Regions from separate parts of the Thermaerobacter sp. FW80 genome, predicted to be linked through region 1. Evidence: riboswitches for the same ligand, from Rfam matches in the RefSeq annotation. Region 1 holds a riboswitch; the other holds the start of a gene.
The links. Region 1 has a riboswitch for cobalamin ahead of E1B22_RS01480 (ribonucleoside-diphosphate reductase subunit alpha). Riboswitches for the same ligand answer to the same signal wherever they lie in the genome.

Region 1 (5,634 bases):
TTTTGTCGACAGGAACGGTCGTCGCCGTGTTGCCGAAGTTTCCCCAAGCCTTGATGGGCCCTTAACGGCTGCGGCGGCCGGCCGCGGTAAGGTGGGGACGGGGAGCGGGCAGAGGAGGGTGGGACCACGACGGGGGCGCAGCCGAAGGAGGTGAACGCACCTGGCATCCCCAGTCCGAGCGGACCCCCGTGGGGCACGGCTGGTGATCTTCGATCTTGACGGCACCCTGTACGACGACTTGCTGTACTCTGTCGCGTATACGCGGGCGCTGGCGGCCCACCTGCCCGAGTCCCTTCGCGATGCCTTCCTGCGGGAGGCGTTCCCGTTCTCCGACGTGAACCGGCGCCTGCGCATGGGAAGGATCTACGACCGGATCGAGGACGTCCTGCTAGGCCACCCGCGGCTGGAACCCGGCGTGGTGGTCGGTTGGGAGGGAACGTCGGCATCGCGGTGGCGGCCGGTCGCCGACGCCGGTGGCTATGTCGGGGCGCCGGGCCGATACCTGGCCCTCGGGGATGCGTGGATGTTGGCGACGGCCACGGCGCTGCGGTTTGGGACAGAGCCTCTCCGGGTGCTGGTGACCAATGCGACCGCGCGCCACGCCGAAACGATCCTGGGCGCCATCGGCCTCGAAGGAGCCTTCAGCCACCGCGTCACCGAGGCCGGCAAGCCCCAAGGATGGCGACGCATCATCCCATGGCTGGAGCAGACCACCGGCGTTCCGCGCGACTCGATGCTGGTGGTGGGTGACAACTTGCTCAACGATGTCCTGCCCGTCCGTGAGCTGGGGGTCCAGGCCGTGCTGCTGGACCGGTACGGCCTCTACCCGCGGTACCCCGCCCGGGACTGGGCGGTCATCCGGTCCCTCGAGCCCCTGTTCACGGCCCTCGCGCCGAAGGCGGGCCGGCGCCTCGTACCTTCTTGAGGACCGGATCGGCCAGGCGAACCGGGAGGCGGCCCTGCCCGCCGAACCGCGCTCGTGCCCTCTTAAGGCCCATGCGCGAGGGCTTCCCGGCTGGCACGGCGGCCGCTACACTGTCTGGCGAGAGAGCGGGCGCGGGCCGCGTGTCCGCAGCAGGGGGCGGCGTTAGGGGTCCGATGGACGCGACGACGTCGGGCGGGTCCGGTCACGCGGTGCGAGCGACCGCGGATGGTCGGGCCATGGGCCAGCGGTGCCGACGACGCCGGCAACGGTGCCAACGAGGCCGGTGGTGGGGCCGCGGGCCTTTGGTGTCGACGTGCCGAGGGGCGGGCCTGGCGCCCTGGGTGCCGACGCTGGCGATGCGCCAGGGAGCGGCGGAATACCATGACCCAGGCGTTGTGCGGCGTCTGGGGAAGGGGCAGTCCATCGCACGGGCCGGCGGGATGGCGCCGGCCCGCGGAGTTTGCGGCGGAGGTTGGTCCAGGTTCCCATGGATCGCGGTCTACCGTCCTTGGCGTGGGCCCTCGAGCGGCAGCGGCCGCTGACCTGTGCCCATCGCGGCGGCCGCGCGCGGGCCCCGGAGAACACCCTGTCCGCCTTCCGGGAGGCGGTGGCGGCCGGGGTCGACATGGTGGAGCTCGACGTGCAGCTGACGGCCGACGGCGAGGTGGTGGTCTTCCACGACGCCGACCTGCGCCGGACCACCAACGGCAAGGGGAGGGTGGCCGAGGCCCGGTGGGACGAGGTGCGCCAGCTGGACGCCGGTGCCTGGTTCGGCGGCCGGTTCCGCGGGGAGCGCGTCCCCACCCTGGCGGAGGTGCTCCACTGGGCCCGGGGCCGGGTGTACCTGCAGATCGAGCTCAAGCCGTACGGCCGCGACGCCGCCGCCCTATGCGAGCGGGTGGTCGAGCTGGTGCGGCAGCGGGACATGCACGACCAGGTGATGCTGCTGTCCTTCGACCACTACGTGCTGCGGTGGTGCAAGGAGGTGGCCCCCGACATCATGACGGGCGCCATCTGCCAGGCCCGGCTGATCGACCCGGTCGCGGTGGCGCGGTCGGCCGGTGCGGACGTCTTCTGCGTGGATGCCGAGCACCTGGCGCCGGAGGAGGTCTACCTGCTCCACCGGGCGCAGATCGCGGTCCACAGCTTCGGCGAGAGCCGCGCGGTTCTGCGGGAGCTGGCGGGCTGGGGGGTGGACATCCTCCAATCCGACGACCCGCAGGCCCTTGGGGAGTTCGCCATGGCGCGCCGCTAGGCGCCGGGGTCGTCCGGGTGAGCTTGTCCGTCTCCCGGCCCGCCCTGTGCCGGCCGCCGGTCGTAGCTGCCGATGGCGGCCGCCCTTCGGGTTTGGCCAATGAACACAACATGTTGTAGGATGGCGTCGAACAAAATTCCATATCTGGCATGTGGCTGCGGTCCGCGCTGCGCCCCCGAGGGCGAGGACCCAGCCACGGCGCGGTGCCTGTCCGACAGGGCAGGGCGCGGCCACCGGAGCGCATCGCCCCCGACGGGGGATCGCGCTCCCGATGAGCGGATCCTGGCGGGGACCGTCCTCCCAGGCGGTCCGCGAGGGCGACCGCGGCGGCGGGGCCATGGTCCGGCCGCGGCGCCGGTGGCCCGCTGGGGGAAGACCGGTGAGAGTCCGGCGCTGTCCCGCAACGGTGACCGGCGCGCCGGAACCGGTGCACGGGATCGATGCCCGGTGTGCGAGGCCATCGACCCGCGCCCGGGGACGGCGGCGCCGGAAGCCCGAGTACCCACACCGCGCCTCCGTTCCGCCCCCGCGGAGGGGTGAGGGCGGGCCGAGCGCGGGCATTCCCTTGCCATGCAACCCGGCCCCCCGTGGGCCGGGTTTCGTTTCCCTCCCGCCAGCCGACGGCATCCACGCCGGTCTCCATCGCCTGGCGGGGCGGGCCGGGGGCACCCGCCGGCTCCTCCCCTCCTCCGTGCCGCGCCGATGGCGCTGGGGCGGAACCGCCAGGGGAGGGGAGGAAGCCCATGGACGACGTCCTCCGCCGGCTGACCGCCGGCCTACCCGATGCGGCCCGCCTCGAGCAGATCCTGCGCCGCGATCTGAAGTGGGTGGCAGCCGGCTCTCCTGGGGCCGGGATCCTCGCCGCGTCCCCAGCCGACTCGGTCGGCTCCCTCGCCGGCGGTTTGGCATCGCCCGGCGTCGTCGCCGCGCCCGCCGGAACCGCTACCGCGCCCGTCGGAACGGCTACCGAACCCGCCGGGACCGCCACCGAACTGGAGGAGCTCCTGGTCCAGGCCGCCACCCAGCACCTGCACCGGGAGCCGCGGATGGAACGGGTGGCGGTGCGGGCGCGGCTGCGCCAGCTCTACCGGTTCGTCCTGGGGGAACCGGACCCGTCCCCGGCGGCCTACCGGGCCGCCTTCCCGGCCTACATCCGCAAGGGCGTGGCCTGCGGTGCCCTGGACCAGCGGCTGCTGGCCTTCGACCTCGACGCGCTGGCGGCCGCCCTGGACCCGGAGCGGGACGAGACCTTGCCCTTCATCGGCCTCGTCACCCTAATGGACCGGTACCTGGTGCGGGAGCCGGAGAGCCGCCGGTGCCTGGAGACGCCCCAGTTCCTCTTCATGCGGGTGGCCATGGGGCTGGCCCTGGCGGAGGAACCCGGCCAGCGGGAGGCCTGGGCCCGCCGGTTCTACCACGCCATGTCGACCTTCCGCTATCTGCCCAGCACGCCGACCCTGTTCAACGCCGGCACGCCCCACCACCAGCTCTCGTCCTGCTACCTGGCCGACGTCCACGACTCCATGGAGCACATCCTGGAGGCGGCCAGTGACTTCGGCCGGCTGGCCAAGTACGCCGGCGGCATCGGGGCCTCGGTGACGCGGCTGCGGGCGGCGGGATCGCCGGTGCGGGGGATCAACGGCGAGTCGTCGGGCGTCATCCCGTTCATCCACTTCTACGACGCCCTGATCAAGGCGGTGAACCAGGGTGGCCGCCGGCGGGGGACGCTGGCGGTGTACCTCGAGCCCTGGCACCTGGAGATCGAGGCCTTCCTCGACCTCAAGCGCAACAGCGGCGACCCGTACCTGCGGGCGCACAGCGTCAACACCGCCCTCTGGATCCCCGACGAGTTCCTGCGCCGCGTGGAGACCGGGGAGCCGTGGTACCTGTTCGACCCGGCCTACGTGCCGGAGCTGCCCGAGAAGGTGGGGCGAGCCTTCGCCGCGGCCTACGCCGAGCGCATCCGCCAGGCCGAGGCCGGGGCGCTGCCCGGCCGGGCGTGGAAGCGGGTGGACGCGCGCCAGCTCTTCCGGGAGATCCTGGCCACCCTGCAGGAGACCAGCCACCCCTGGCTGGTGTTCAAGGACGCCGGCAACCTGCGCTCGCTGCTGCCGGGGGTGATCCACTCCAGCAACCTCTGCACCGAGGTCTTCCTCCCCACCACCGCCGACGAGGTGGCGGTGTGCAACCTGGCCAGCGTCAACCTGGCCCGGCACCTGGGGCCGCAGGGCATCGACTGGGGCGCCTTGGCCGAGACGGTGGCCGTGGCCATGCGGGGGCTGGACAACGTCATCGACCTCAACCTCTATCCGATCGAGAAGGCGCGCCGCTCCAACCTGCGCCACCGGCCGGTGGGGCTGGGGGTGATGGGCTTCGCCGAGGCGGTCAACCGCCTGGGCTGGGGCTACGCCGACCCCCAGGCGGCCGAGCTGGCCGACCGGGTGCTGGAGTTCATCAGCTACCACGCCATCCTGGCCTCGTGCCGCCTGGCGGAAGAACGCGGCCCCTTCCCCGCCTTCGCCGAGAGCGGCTGGGCCCGCGGCCGGGTGCCCCTGGACACCCTGGCGGATCTCGAGGCCGGGCGCGGACAGCCCGTGGCGGTCGACCGCACGGCCCGTCTCGACTGGGATGCGGTCCGGGACCGGGTGCGCCGGGGCATGCGCAACGGCACGGTGCTGGCCGTCGCCCCGACCGCCACCATCAGCCTGATCGCCGGGACCACGCCGAGCCTGGATCCGCCCTACGCCAACGTCTTCTCCCGGCAGACCCTCTCGGGCAAGTTCCTCGAGATCAACCGCGTCCTGGTGGAGGAGCTGGAGCGGCGGGGCCTCTGGGAGGCCGCCCGCGACCGCATCGTGGAGGAACGCGGCGACCTCCAGCCCATCGCCGAGATCCCCGCCGATGTGCGCCGCCGCTACCCCACCGCGTACCAGGTGCCGCCCGAGGTTTACCTGGAGGTGGCGGCCCGCGCCCAGAAGTGGGTCGACATGGGCATCAGCCGCAACCTGTTCCTGGCCGACCGGGACCTGGGGGCCATGGAGCGGGTGTATCTCGAAGCTTGGCGGCGGGGGCTGAAGTCCACCTACTACCTCTTCATGGCGCCGCGGATGTACGCGGAGCCCTCGACGGTGCGAGTGAACAAGGCGCGCCGCAAACTGCGCTGGAACCTGGACGAACCGGCCGGAGCGGGGGCCAGCCCGGGTGGCGTGCACGCCAGCGTGAGCGTGACCGGAGCCGGGACCCACCCGAGCGCGGTGGAGACCAGCCCGGCCCGACCCGGATCCCACCCGGGCGGCGGGGAGGCACGCCCGGGCGGGTCCGAAGCCGGCCCGGCTGGCGCCGCGGCAGCCACCGGCGTCCCAGCGCCGGTCGCCGTGGATGCGCCGGCTGCCGAGCGTGAGGGGGTAGGGGATCCCCCGGACCTCGACGGACGCCCCGACGGGCGCCTTGGCGG
Region 2 (5,634 bases), 870 kb from region 1:
TTTGGAAGGCGCTGCCCGCGGCGGCCAGGGACGCCCCGACGAGGGCCGCCAGGAGCACCCGCGGCAGCCGGATGTCCACCAGGATCCGTGCCGCCGGGGCCACCTCCCCGCCCGCGTCCCCCGCGAGGGCGCGGGCCGCCGCGTCCAGCAGCACGCGCACCACCTCGGCCGGCGGCACCGCGACGGCCCCGAGCCCCGTCGCCAGCAGCAGCGAGACCACCAAGGCCAGGGCCAGGCCGGCGAAGACGCCGGCCCCCCGGCCGGGAGGGCGCCCCGCGCCCGGCAGGCGGGCCGGACCCGGCCCTCCCGGCCCTCGTCCAGGACCCGTCCCGTCGGCCTCGGCCCTCGCCCCGCCCTGCGGCATCGCCGATCGTGCGGCCCGGCCCAGGGGCCGCTGCCTTCTCCCCTGAAGCCGCATGCCCCCCGCCCCCACCGGACCCCACCGGCGCGGCCGGCACCCCCCTGGCGCGTCCTCGGCCGTCACTCGCCTCCCTGGAAGCGGTCGGGGTAGAACCAGCGAGCCAGCTGCTCCAGCCCCTCGACCAGGCGCGGCCCCGGCCGGCTGATCACCGCGTCGTCGATGGCGTACACGCGGCCCTGCTCGACCGCGGTGATGCCCTCCCACCCGCGGCGGCGCTTGGCCTTGAGCTCCTCGTAGGAGGTCTTGAGCGAGGCCGGCACCACGATGACCCGGGGGTCCTGCCGCACGACCTCCTCGAGGCTGATCTGGGGCCAGGGCTGACCGGTCCCCTTGGCGACGTTGATGCCGCCGGCGGCCACGATGACGTCGTGGATGAACCCGCCCGGCCCCACGGTCATCAGCGGGTCGTTCCAGACCTCGTAGAACACGCGCACCCGCTGGTCCTCCGGGATGTCCGCCACGCGCTGGCGCACCGCCTCGATGCGGGACCGCATGTCCTCCACCACCCGGCGCGCGCCCGCCTGGGCGTCCACCAGCTCGCCGATGCGCAGGATGCGGTCCAGCACGTCGTCCAGGGTGGCCGGCTGGATGACCACCACCGGGATGTCGAGCTCCTCCAGCTTCGCGACCTGCTCCTCGGTCCCGCCGATGGTCAGGGCCAGGTCCGGCTCCAGGGCCACGATCTGCTCGTAGTTGGTGTCCGTCAGGCCCCCGACCTTGGGCAGCTCCTGGACCTCCGCGGGGTAGTCGCTGAAGGAGTCGACCCCCACCACCCGGTCCCCGGCGCCGATGGCGAAGAGGATCTCGGTGTTGCTCGGCGCCAGCGAGACGATGCGCTCGGGCCGCCGCTCCAGGGTCACCTGCCGCCCGGCGTCGTCGGTGAGGGTGTAGGGGTAGCTCGTCCGCGGCGCCTGCTCCGTCGACGCCTGCCCCTCGCCGGCAGCGGCCGGGGACGAACCGGCCCCGGAGCCGCCGGCCCCTGCGCCGTCCGGCGTCGCCCCGCCGCCACCGCCGCAGGCGGTCACCAGCAGGGCGACCAGCAGGAGCAGCGCCACCAGGGCCCCACCGCGTCGCGGCCCGCCGCCTCGCCGCGTTCGTCCCGCCCAGAGCCCTCGTACGAACCGTGCCATCATCCGGTCCCTCTCCCCTCGTCCCCGTCTCCGTCGGCACCCGCCCGGGGCGCCGACCCGGCCGCACCCGGGTCGCCCGCGCCCCTCGGCGGCGGGCGGACGGATCCCTCCGCCAACGGCTCCCTGCTCAAACGAAAAGCCCCGGCCTTGGCGTCAGAGCAGGCCGGGGCGACGTCCCCGCACGTGGGCGCACCCGGTACGTACCTCCTTTCCGCCGAAGGCGTACGTACTCGGTCCAGGCAGGTCTCCTGGCTCCCGGATCACCGCCGGGCGCCCGGCCTTCCCGCAGCCCTGCCCGCTGGGGCAGCGGGCCGCAGTGGCGCACGAGGGGCGCCGGCTCCCCGGTCACAGTGGCGGGACCGCGCCGGATTCGCACCGGACTTCCCTATTCTCCCTCGCCCGCGGCCGCGTCGCGCCGCACCCTGGGCCGCCGCGGGACGGGGCACCTGGACCGCCACGGGATTCGGTTGTCCGCACCCATTCTACCCCATCGCGGGGGCACGAGGTAGCGGCCGGTCGCCGCGGATGGGCGGCGGTGACGCGCCCTTCCGGACGCGGGACGGGCGGGGGCCCACCCGCGCCCCGGCGTGGCCGCGGCCGCGGGCGCCCCCGGCTCGGCCCAACGCGGGCGTCGGCTACCGGCGCGCCCGCAGGTACTGGCGGGGCCAGGCGATCTCGGCCCCGAGCTCCCGCGCCGCCCGCAGCGGCCAGTAGGGCTCCCTCAGCAACTGGCGCGCCAGCAGGACGACGTCGGCCTGGCCCGAGCGGATCACGTGGTCCGCCTGGGCGGGCTCGGTGATCAGCCCGACGGCCCCGGTGGCGATGCCCACCCGGCGGCGCACCTCGGCCGCGAAGGCGGCCTGGTAGCCGGGCCCCTGGGGGATGGGTTCGGGAGGCGGCACCACCCCACCGGAGCTGCAGTCCACCAGGTCGACGCCCCGCTCCTTGAGGGCGGACGCAACGGCGACGGTGTCGTCCAGGGTGACGCCCCCGGGCGCCCAGTCCACGGCCGAGAGCCGCACCCAGAGGGGCCGGTCGGAGGGCCAGACCGCCCGCACCGCCTCGACCACCTCCAGCAGCAGGCGCATGCGGCCGCGGAGGTCGCCCCCGTACCCGTCGGTCCGCCGGTTGCTCAGCGGGGAGAGGAACTGGTTCAAGAGGTAGCCGTGGGCGGCGTGGATCTCGATGAGGTCGAACCCGGCCTGCAGCGCCCGGCGGGCGGCCGCCGCGAAGGCGTCGACGATGGCCGGGATCTCCTCGATCCCCAGGGCGCGCGGCACGGGCCAGTCCGGGGCGAAGGGGATCGCCGACGGCGCCACCGCCGGCTCCGGCCCCACCCCCTTGTTCGGGGACCACGCCTTGCGGCCGGCATGGGCGAGCTGGATGCCGACGGGCACCCCCTGGGCGTGGCAGAAGTCGACGATCCGCCGGAGGGGTTCGACGTGGTCGTCGCGGTAGAGGCCGAGATCGGCCTCGCTGATGCGCCCGCGGCCCTCCACGGCCGTGGCCTCGACCACGATCAGCCCGACGCCGCCGACCGCCCGGGTCCCGTAGTGCACGAAGTGCCAGTCGTTGGCCCGGGCGTCGGTGCCGGCGCTGTACTGGCACATCGGGGACATGACGATGCGGTTGCGCAGGGTCAGCCCGCGGAAGGCGATGGGATCGAACAAGCCCGCCATGGCTCCTCACCTCGACGGCGCCATTATCGGCTCGCCGCGAGCCGGCCTCAACCCCCGGCGTTCGGGGCGGCTCCACCGGGGCCCCGAGGCTCCGCGCCGCCGGCACCGGGGGCCGGCGGCCGCCGGCGGTGCGGCCGCCGTCGCCGGCCCGGCGCGGTGGCCGGAAGGGGCCCGGGAGGGAATCCGCGCCCGACGGCCAAAGTAGGGGGACGGAAGCGAGGTGTCGCCGGTGTCGGACGAACCGGGAACCGCCCCGGAACCTCCCTCGGGCGACGCCGCCGGTCCGGCGCCCGCCGCCCCGGCGCCCTACCTGCCCCGCGGGGCCCGGGGCCCCGGGATCGACCGGCCGGTCCTGCCCGAGGCCACCTACCGACGGCGGCAGGACGCGCTGCGGGCCGCCGCCGCGGCCGCGGGCCTCGATGCGGTGCTGGCGGTGGGCCGTGCCTTCTACGAACGCGGCGGGGACGTGGCCTTCCTCTGCGGCCACCACGCCCCCGCCCCCACGGCGGCGGCGGTCCCGGGGTACGAGGGCTGGGGGCAGTCGCTCCTGCTGGTGCCGCGCCGCGGCCCGGTGGTCCTCATCGCCGACGCGGCCCGTCCCGAGACGGTGGTGGCGGACCGGGTCGATCTCACCCCCGCCCATCCCATGGCCCTCCGCACGTGGATCCAGCGCCTGGGGCTCACCGCGGGCCGCATCGGCGTCGCGGGGACGGACCTGTGGTCCTGGGCCGCCTTCCGGGCGGCCGCCCAGGCCCTGCCGGGCGTGGAGTGGGTCCCCGCCGACGCGCTGGTTCGCCGGGCGCGCCGCGTCAAGGACCCGGAGGAACAGGAGCTGCTCGCCCGAGCCGCGGCGGTGGCCGATGTGGGGCTGGCCGCGGCCCTCGAGGTCCTGCGCCCCGGCCTCTCGGAGCAGCAGCTGGGCGCCGCGGGGACCGCGGCCGCGCTGGCCGCCGGCGCCGACTTCGTGCGCTACTTCCGGGTGCACGCCGGCGCCTGGTCCCTGCTGAGCTTCCGCTGGCCCCAGGCCACGGACCGGCGGGTGCAGCCGGGCGAGGCGGTCGCCTTCGACATCATCGGCGCCTGCCGGGGCTACCAGTTCGACGTGCTGCGCACCGCGCTGCTCGAGCCGGTTCGTCCCGAGCTGGAGCGGCTGGCCGCCGCCACCGCGGCCTGCCTGGAGGCGGTCCTCGCGCGGTGCCGGCCCGGCACGCCGGTGGCGGCCCTGCTGGCGGCGGCGGAAGAGGCAGCCGCGTCCTTCGGGCTCGCCGGCCACCTGGCGCCGCTGCTCGGCCACGGCATCGGCCTCGAGACCGTGGAGGAGCCGCTGCTGATGCCCGGGGTGGACGATCGCCTGGAGGCGGGGATGGTCCTCTGCATCGAGCCGGCCCTGCGCGTGCCGGGGCTGGGTGGCTACAGCATCGAGGAGATGGTGGTGGTCGAGGCCGCGGGGCCCCGCATCCTGACGCGGACGCCGCGACGCCCCCGCGCGGGCGGATCGCCGGGGGCGGCGGCCGCCGGCTCGTGAAGGGGACCGACGGCCGCCCGGCCGGCCGCGCACCCAGCGCCTGCCGCCGCCGAGCGCCCGAGAGCACCCAGCCCGAGGGGGTCCGCCCGCGGGGTTCGGCGAGGCCGCGGCGGCGACGGTGGTCGGTTCGGCCGGCCCTTGGACCGTCGGTTCGACCTTGGCCGCCGCCGCGACGGGAACGGCCATCGGCTGGGCTTCCACAGCGACGGGAAAGGGTGACGATTCCGTGGCGACGACGGTTCCCGCCGGCCTCCTGGAAGGCAAGCGGGCCCTGGTCTTCGGGGTGGCCAACAAGCACAGCATCGCCTGGGCCATCGCCCGCGCCCTGGATGCGGCGGGGGCGGAGCTGGCCATCGCCTACCAGGACCAGCGGCTGGGCGAGCGGGTCCAGAAGCTGGTTCCCGAGCTCCGGCGCCCGCCCCTGCTCCTGGAGTGCGACGTCGCGTTCGACCCGCAGATCGACGCGGCCTTCGCCACCGTGGCCCGGCACTGGGACCGGCTGGACGTGCTGGTCCACAGCCTGGCCTATGCTCCCAAGCAGGCCCTGGAGAACCCCTTCGTGGAGACCACGCGCGAGGACTTCCGCATCGCCCTCGACGTGAGCGCCTACTCGCTGGTGGCGCTGGCCCGGGCGGCGCGGCCGCTGATGAAGGAGGGCGGCTCCATCCTGACCATGACCTACTACGGCGCCCAGAAGGCGGTGCCCAACTACAACGTGATGGGCGTCGCCAAGGCGGCGCTGGAGGCGTGCGTCCGCTACCTGGCGGCGGACCTGGGTCCGGCGGGCATCCGGGTCAACGCCATCTCGGCCGGCCCCATCAACACCCTGGCCGCCCGCGGCGTGCGCAACCTGACGGACTTCATCAAGACCCACGCGGA

Region 2: it holds a riboswitch for cobalamin, as region 1 does, so the genes downstream of both, E1B22_RS10185 (ABC transporter substrate-binding protein) here and E1B22_RS01480 (ribonucleoside-diphosphate reductase subunit alpha) in region 1, are expected to answer to the same signal.

The regions. Positions count from the first base shown of each region.
Region 1 covers NZ_CP037895.1:357,438-363,071, reverse strand. Annotated here, with positions in the region: gene E1B22_RS01490 (HAD family hydrolase) at 203-925, shown strand; gene E1B22_RS01485 (glycerophosphodiester phosphodiesterase family protein) at 1,413-2,180, shown strand; cobalamin riboswitch at 2,549-2,684, shown strand; gene E1B22_RS01480 (ribonucleoside-diphosphate reductase subunit alpha) at 2,924-5,634, shown strand, end outside.
Region 2 covers NZ_CP037895.1:2,440,059-2,445,692, forward strand. Annotated here, with positions in the region: gene E1B22_RS10180 (iron ABC transporter permease) at 1-364, opposite strand, end outside; gene E1B22_RS10185 (ABC transporter substrate-binding protein) at 481-1,554, opposite strand; cobalamin riboswitch at 1,793-1,941, opposite strand; gene E1B22_RS10190 (NADH:flavin oxidoreductase/NADH oxidase) at 2,187-3,230, opposite strand; gene E1B22_RS10195 (M24 family metallopeptidase) at 3,451-4,755, shown strand; gene E1B22_RS10200 (enoyl-ACP reductase) at 4,982-5,634, shown strand, end outside.